DNA from 2 places in the Bacillus sp. AFS053548 genome. Region 1 is predicted to be linked to the other one. Evidence: a T-box and tRNA genes for the amino acid it is inferred to sense, from the RefSeq annotation. Region 1 holds a T-box; the other holds one or more tRNA genes.
What was found. A T-box is a leader RNA that pairs with one kind of tRNA and senses whether it is charged. The one in region 1 lies ahead of pheS (phenylalanine--tRNA ligase subunit alpha), so its partner is inferred to be a tRNA-Phe.

Region 1 (4,398 bases):
TCCTTTTCTATGTTTTTAACAGATTAGATTACTGACTTACTCCATTTTCTAAAACTGTAAGAAGTTCATGCTTTTGATTTTCTGAAGCGTGACTCCAAAAAACTTCGAGAAGTACACCTAAACCTGGTAATACTTTTTCCTCGCCACTTTGAATCGCATCTACAATTGTTGCTTCTAATTGATCACTTTTATTACCTGAAATATTGTGAAGAACTGCTCCGCGAATATTAAAATTCATTTGGATTCTCCTTTCATATTAAGCTTTATGTAGTATTTGTAAACGGAAACGATTTTATGTATGATAAACGATATGAGATACGATGAAAGGTAAAGGAAACTTATGAAACAAATTGATTCCATACAAAATAATTCTGTAAAGGCTTGGAAAAAGCTACATACAAAAAAAGGAAGAGATAAAGCTAAACAATATATCGTAGAAGGTTTTCATTTAGTCGAGGAGGCAATTAAGAATGATGCACCGATTCTTCATTTATTAATCAGTGAAGCTATTGACTTACCTTCTAATTTTTCAACAGGATCATTTGAGATTACGTATATATCTAAAGAGGTTAGCAAAGAATTAAGCGAAACAGAAACATCTCAAGGGATTTTTGCAATTATTGAATTTTCTTTTGTAAGAATTGATTTTGAGAAAGTGTCAAAATTATTATTAATTGATGAAGTTCAAGATCCAGGGAATGTTGGAACAATGATTCGAACAGCGGATGCTGCTGGTTTTGATGGGGTTATTTTAGGTTCGGGTACAAGTGACCTATATAATGCTAAAACAATTCGATCCACCCAAGGATCATTATTCCATTTACCAATATTACGTGGTGATTTAGTTGAAGCAGTTTCTAATTTGAAAGATAAAGGAATAACTGTTTACGGAACATCGCTTCAAAATGCAAAACCGTTTAATGAAGTCAACGTTACAAATCGTTTTGCCATTATTGTAGGAAATGAAGGTAAGGGTGTGAAGTCAACATTACTTTCATTAACTGATGAAAATCTATATATACCGATTTATGGTAAAGCTGAATCATTAAACGTTGGTATTGCAGCAGGGATTCTAATGTATAGCCTGTGAAAAATAATAGAAGCCTCATTATGAGCTTTCTAGGACAGTAAAAATGATTCAAATCATTTAGTAAATAATTAGGTTGAGCAGTTGCATTAATTGAAAAAAATCAATATAATTAATTAAGAAAAATTTAATACATAAAAAGCTTTGACAGAGAATAGTAAATTTGAATCGCTATTTAGGGAAAAGGTGCCGTAGACTGTAAGCACTTTTATAGTAGACCAAATTGAATTCACCTCTTGAGCTAGCGCCGGGACCATTTTAGAATGTAAAGGCGACTCGGTCTATCTAAGTAGATCGTTATATGAATGAAGTGAGCAGTTAGTTTTTTGTAACATATTAACTGTTAATTAGGGTGGTACCGCGATCAATCCTCGTCCCTTTTTTGGGAGCGAGGTTTTTTTATGTTTAAATTTATGAATTTGAATAGGAGGATTATTCATGCAAGAGCGTTTAGTTTCTTTACAAGCAGAAGCGATTAAGCAAATAGAAGAAGCACAAGATTTAAAAGCATTAAATGAAATAAGAATTGCCTATCTAGGAAAAAAAGGTCCGATTACTGAGGCAATGAAAGCAATGAAGGATTTATCTCCTGAAGAGCGCCCAAAAATGGGTGCTGTTGCTAATGAAGTACGTGCGGCAATCCAAGAAAGACTTGAGGCAAAGCAAGTTGTATTAGAACAAAATGCAATTAATGAAAAATTGGAAAGTGAATCAATTGATGTAACACTTCCAGGAAGACCAGTTCATGCTGGTGGAGCTCACCCATTAAGAGCGGTCATTCAAGAAATTGAAGATTTATTTATTGGAATGGGATATGAAATCGCAGAAGGTCCAGAAGTAGAAAAGGACTATTATAATTTCGAAGCATTAAATTTACCAAAAAGTCACCCAGCTCGTGATATGCAGGATTCATTTTATATTTCTGAAGAAACATTAATGAGAACTCATACTTCACCTGTTCAAGCAAGAACAATGGAAGCAAACGTGGAAAAAGGTCCAATTAAAATAATTTGTCCTGGTAAAGTTTATCGCCGTGATGACGATGATGCTACACATTCTCACCAATTTATGCAAATTGAAGGTCTTGTAATTGGTGAAAACATTTCAATGAGTGACTTAAAAGGCACTTTACAACTTTTTGCGAAAAAAATGTTTGGTGAAGATCGTGAAATTCGCTTACGCCCAAGCTTCTTCCCATTCACTGAGCCTTCAGTAGAAATGGATATTTCTTGTATGAAATGTGGAGGGAAAGGCTGTAACATGTGTAAGCACACTGGATGGATTGAAATTTTAGGTGCAGGAATGGTACATCCTAACGTACTTGAGATGGCTGGATATAATCCAAAAGAAGTTCAGGGATTTGCTTTCGGTATGGGTCCAGAGCGTATTGCATTATTAAAATATGGTATTGATGATATTCGTCATTTCTATACGAACGATATAAGATTCTTAAAGCAATTCCAACAAATGTAAGGTAGGAGGGGACAAAACATGTTTGTATCAACAAAATGGTTACAAGAATACGTTGATTTAAGTGGTGTTACACCAGACGAGCTTGCAAAATTAATAACAAAAGCAGGTATTGAAGTTGAAGGTGTTAATCATCTTTCAGAAGGAATTAAAAATGTTGTTGTTGGTTATGTAATGGAACGTGAACAACATCCAGAGGCAGATAAATTATCAAAATGTACAGTTGATGTTGGGGAAGAGCAACCAGTACAAATTATTTGTGGCGCACCGAATGTTGCTAAGGGTCAAAAAGTGATCGTGGCAAAGGTAGGCGCTGTTTTACCGGGGAATTTCAAAATTAAAAAAGCAAAATTACGTGGTGAAGTTTCTGAAGGAATGATTTGCTCTCTTCAAGAATTAGGAATTGAAGGCAAAGTAGTTGCAAAAGAATTCTCAAATGGCATTTTTGTTTTACCAAGTGATGCTGAAGTAGGAGCAAATGCATTAGATGTACTTTATCGTGATGATGCAGTATTAGAACTTGGTTTAACACCAAACCGTGCTGATTGCTTAAATATGATTGGTGTTGCCTATGAGGTAGCTGCAATTTTAGATCGTGACGTGAAACTTCCAGCGATTAGTTCTGACTCAGCTACAACTGCTGACTATGTTTCAGTTTCAATTGAATCAAAAGAAGATGCACCATATTATAGTGCTAAATTAGTTAAAGGAGTAAAAATTGGTCCATCTCCATTATGGATGCAAGCTCGTTTAATGAGTGCGGGTATTCGTCCGATTAATAATGTGGTTGATATTACGAACTATATTTTAATTGAATATGGTCAACCATTACACGCGTTTGATTTTAATAAATTAAATAGTAATCAAATTATCGTTCGTCATGCGAAAGAAAACGAAAAGATCGTTACGCTTGATGGTGAAGAGCGCACATTACAGCCACATAATTTAGTAATCGCAACAGAAAAAGAAGCAGTAGCAGTTGCAGGTGTAATGGGCGGTCAAAGTACTGAGGTTGACGCGGAGACTGTAGACGTTTTAATTGAATCAGCTGTTTTCAGAGGTCAAAGTGTTCGCCAAACTTCAAAAGACCTAGGCTTACGTAGTGATTCAAGTGCTCGTTTTGAAAAAGGTATTGATGCTTCTCGTACATTCCCTGCTTCTGAACGTGCTGCTCAGTTAATGGCTGAACTAGCTGGTGGAACAATTGTAGAAGGTACTGTAATTGCCGATAATTTAGTTGAAGATGTTAAAAAAGTATCAGTTTCTGTAAGTAAGATTAATGGTGTACTTGGTACATCAATTGATGCTGAGACAGTAATAGAAATTTTCCGTCGCTTAAGATTAGAAGCTACTGGGGACGGTGAAGTATTTACGGTTACTGTTCCAAGTCGTCGTGGTGATCTTTCAATAGAAGAAGATTTAGTTGAAGAAGTAGGAAGACTATATGGCTATGATCATATTCCTGCTACTTTACCAACAGGTGTTGCTAGTCGTGGACAATTAACACCTTACCAAGCAAAACGTAGAAAAATTCGTCAGTATTTACAGCATGCAGGTCTTTACGAAGCTGTTACGTATTCTCTAACAAGCAATAGTAAAGTAAAACGCTTTGCGCTAGAAACAGTAGATGCAGAACCAGTACGTTTAGCATTACCTATGAGTGAAGAACGCAGTGAGCTACGTTTCAGTTTAGTACCACATTTATTAGATGCGATTGCATATAATGTTGCACGTAAGGAAGAAAATGTTCAACTATTTGAAACAGGCTCTGTATTTTTAACAAAGGAAAAGAACGAGCTTCCTCATGAAGAAGAATATTTAGCTGGAGCGTTAACTGGTTT
Region 2 (4,398 bases), on a different contig from region 1:
TCCATCCGTTGAAGCTCTGGCTTGCTGTAAATTACGTGATAGATTATTAAATGATATCGTTAATTCACCAATCTCATCTTCACTATAGGCCTTTAATTTGCGAGAGAAATTTCCTTTCGCCATTTCTTGGGCCTGTCTTCTAATTTCAGAGATTGGCTTCGTAATTGCTTTAGCCAATAATATTCCTAAAATGGATGTAATCGCGACTGCTATAAGTGTACCAGTTGAAAAAATACGGTTAATTAATTCCATTCTTTCATAAGTGCTTTCCATAGAAGCACTTGTGTAAATGGCTGAAACAATTTCGTCACCTTCCATTACTGGGGTAACAATCGTTTTCATTCGATGACCATTTTTAGGATCAATTAACACTTTCTCAGTTCTAGTACCTACTAAAAGTGCTCTTTTTACTAAAATATCAGTAGTCCTTTTACCAACAATAGATCGATTACTAGAATCTGAAGTAGCAATGACTTCACTATTTTGGTTAATAACTCTTACGTCTGATATTCCAATATTCTTTCCGAAGTCAGAAACTATTTTTTGAATATTAGCTTTTACTTCTGGATCGTCTAGAGTTTTCTTTTTTTCATACTCTATTTTTATATTGTAAGCCAATAGCTTAGCACGTTCGTTTATCGCAACTGTAAAACTGTTTACAAGTTGCTTTTCAAGCTCTCTTGAAAAATAAACGCTAATAATTTGCATAGCCACCAAGATTAGTAAAATATAAACAAGTACAAATTTAAATACAATTGATTTAAATAAACCAACTTTATTATAAGCTGCCATTAATCTTGCTCCGGATCACGGAGGTAATATCCTACTCCTCTTCTTGTTACAATGAAAAGTGGATAACTTGGATTGTCCTCAATTTTCTCACGAAGTCTTCGGATTGTTACATCGACAGTTCGTACATCTCCAAAGTAATCATAACCCCAAACAGTTTGAAGTAAATGTTCTCTCGTCATAACCTGTCCGATATGCTTCGCTAAATAATATAGTAATTCAAATTCGCGGTGAGTTAATTCGATCTTCTCGCCACGTTTTGTTACGATATAAGCGTTTGGATTGATAACAAGCGAGCCAATAATAACTTCCACTGACTCTTCTTTTTCAGATGTAGTTCCTGTTTGGTGTCTACGTAAATTTGCTTTTACTCTGGCAAGTAACTCACGTGTACTAAATGGTTTTGTTACGTAGTCATCTGCTCCCATTTCTAAACCTAGTACTTTATCTAATTCTGAGTCTTTTGCTGTAATCATAATGATTGGCATTTCATGGTTCTTTCTTATTTCTCTACAAACTTCTAAACCATCTCTAATTGGTAACATAATATCTAATAAAACTAGATCAGGAAGAAACTCATCTACTTTTTGTAATGCTTCCTCTCCATCATACGCACAAACAATTTCAAAGCCTTCTTTTTCTAAATTAAACTTCAATATATCAGCAATTGGTTTTTCATCATCGACTATTAATATTTTTTTATTCATTCCCCGCACTCCTTTTCTAGTCAGTTTTTGCTACCGTCAATTCTATACATATCTTTTGCATTTTAATATAAAATTAGGCAACAAATAAACTTATCATAGCAATTTCGTTTTGTGGACTATCAATCTAAATATAATACGACTACGCTCTTACGTGTTATTCTTTTTGTATATAAACACTAGATTTTTGAAAAAAACCTCTAGCTTGTTGCTAGAGGTCTACTCCACTTACTTCTATTTTAAATTAAGTAAGTTTTTTTGTAAAATCGAACTGTTATATTCTATTTTCTATAAGGTTGATATAAAATAAAAAACTACTGTATATACAGTAGTTTTTATGATGGCTCGGGACGGAATCGAACCGCCGACACGAGGATTTTCAGTCCTCTGCTCTACCGACTGAGCTACCGAGCCATTATATGGCGGTCCCGACCGGGATCGAACCGGCGATCTCCTGCGTGACAGGCAGGCATGTTAACCGCTACACCACGGGACCAAGATAATTTTATTAAAAAAGGATGACCCGTACGGGACTCGAACCCGTGTTACCGCCGTGAAAGGGCGGTGTCTTAACCGCTTGACCAACGGGCCACATTAATTTAAGAAAAGATGAGCCATGAAGGATTCGAACCTTCGACCCTCTGATTAAAAGTCAGATGCTCTACCTACTGAGCTAATGGCTCACAATGATTAACTTCATAAACTATTTACTAGTTATGACGACAAGATTTATCTTATCATACTTTCTAATAGTTTTGCAATAGTTTTTTTAAAAAAATAATAAAAGCCCCTAAATTTTTATTTAAGGGCTTTTTATTATATTAAGCTCCGTAAACGTTACGTACGATATTCGTTTGGTTACGGTCTGGACCAACTGAGAATACAGATAATGGAATACCTACTAATTGAGACACACGTTCTACATAATGTCTTGCATTAACTGGCAGTTCATTAAGAGTTTTTACTCCTGTAATATCTTCTGTCCAACCTGGAAGTTCTTCATAAACTGGCTCACATTCTGCAAGTTGTTTTAAGCTAGCAGGGAACTCAGAAATTGTTTCTCCACGGAATTTATAAGCAACGCAAATTTTAACAGTCTCTAGACCTGTTAATACGTCAATTGAGTTAAGTGATAAATCAGTAATACCACTAACACGACGAGCGTGGCGAACTACTACACTATCAAACCAACCTACACGTCTTGGTCTTCCAGTAGTTGTACCGTACTCACGACCTACTTCACGAATTGTATTTCCAATTTCGTCGAAAAGCTCAGTTGGGAATGCACCTTCACCAACACGAGTAGTGTAAGCTTTACATACACCAACAACATGATTAATTTTTGTTGGACCAACACCAGATCCGATTGTTACTCCACCTGCAACTGGGTTAGAAGAAGTAACGAATGGGTATGTACCTTGGTCGATATCTAGCATTACGCCTTGTGCGCCTTCAAATAATACGCGCTTTCCACCATCAATTGCATCATTTAATACAACAGAAGTATCACACACATATTTTTTAATTTGTTGTCCGAACTCATAATATTCTTCAAAAATCTCTTCGATATTTAATGAATTTGAATCATACATTTTTTCAAATAAATTATTTTTCTCTTCAAGATTACGTTTTAATTTTTCGTAAAACTCTTCTTTATCTAAAAGGTCTGCCATACGGATTCCCACACGAGCAGCTTTGTCCATATAAGCTGGTCCAATACCTTTTTTAGTAGTACCAATTTTATTATCACCTTTACGCTCTTCTTCTAGCTCATCTTGTTTTAAATGATAAGGTAAGATAACATGAGCACGGTTACTAATACGTAAGTTGTCAGTTGAAACACCTTTATCATGTAGGTATGCTAGCTCTTGAACTAAAGCTTTAGGATCTACAACCATACCATTTCCAATAACACAAATTTTATCTGAGAAGAAAATACCTGATGGAATTAAATGAAGTTTGTACTTTTCACCATTAAATACGATTGTATGACCTGCATTATTACCACCTTGATATCTAGCAACTACTTCTGCCTGTTGTGATAAAAAGTCAGTAATTTTTCCTTTTCCTTCGTCTCCCCATTGAGAACCAACTACTACTACTGATGACAATGTACTGCACCTCCGATTAAAATACGCTATTTCCGAACTAAAACCAAAACTAGTATACCAAACTTACGGGATTTGTCAATAAATCTCATTGAATAATTCTGTTCTAAGTTTTATTTGTTCGTAAATACAAACTAAAGAATTTGATAAAAATAGTTTGCCCTAACAAAAAAAAATAATCACATAGATTCACTATGTGATTATTTTTTAGATGGCATCCCAAGTAATAGCAATCAGACAATTGAACATATTTGTGACTGTCTGTTTCCAAACTATTTTTAGGCACCTGGTGCTTGCTCATCAAACCTTCGTTCTAAGTTTACGAACTTGTTATATTCTTTTACGAATGCCAATGAAACAGTACCTACTGGACCATTCCTTTGTTTAGCAATAATGATTTCAATAATATTTTTATTCTCTGATTCTTTATCATAGTAATCGTCTCGGTATAAGAACGCAACAATATCCGCATCTTGCTCAATACTTCCTGATTCACGGATATCAGACATCATTGGACGTTTATCCTGTCTTGACTCAACGCTTCGTGATAGCTGAGATAAGGCTATTAGAGGTACTTTTAATTCCCTTGCCAGTCCTTTAAGAGATCGTGAAATTTCAGATACTTCTTGTTGACGATTTTCTCCACTTTTGCCGTTACCTTGAATAAGCTGCAGATAATCAATTAGGATCATTCCTAAGCCATGCTCTTGCTTCAGCCTTCTACACTTAGCACGTATGTCATTTACTCTAATACCAGGTGTGTCATCGATATATATGCCTGTACCAGCTAGGCTACT

Region 2: it has a tRNA-Phe gene. The T-box ahead of pheS (phenylalanine--tRNA ligase subunit alpha) is inferred to sense a tRNA for this amino acid. The anticodon was not compared.

The regions. Positions count from the first base shown of each region.
Region 1 covers NZ_NUHI01000083.1:2,710-7,107, reverse strand. Annotated here, with positions in the region: gene sspI (small acid-soluble spore protein SspI) at 29-238, opposite strand; gene CN946_RS20985 (TrmH family RNA methyltransferase) at 341-1,090, shown strand; T-box leader at 1,223-1,469, shown strand; gene pheS (phenylalanine--tRNA ligase subunit alpha) at 1,526-2,560, shown strand; gene pheT (phenylalanine--tRNA ligase subunit beta) at 2,579-4,398, shown strand, end outside.
Region 2 covers NZ_NUHI01000005.1:382,352-386,749, forward strand. Annotated here, with positions in the region: gene walK (cell wall metabolism sensor histidine kinase WalK) at 1-792, opposite strand, end outside; gene yycF (response regulator YycF) at 792-1,496, opposite strand; tRNA gene CN946_RS03580 (tRNA-Phe) at 1,835-1,907, opposite strand; tRNA gene CN946_RS03585 (tRNA-Asp) at 1,914-1,989, opposite strand; tRNA gene CN946_RS03590 (tRNA-Glu) at 2,013-2,084, opposite strand; tRNA gene CN946_RS03595 (tRNA-Lys) at 2,104-2,176, opposite strand; gene CN946_RS03600 (adenylosuccinate synthase) at 2,315-3,604, opposite strand; gene dnaB (replicative DNA helicase) at 3,880-4,398, opposite strand, start outside.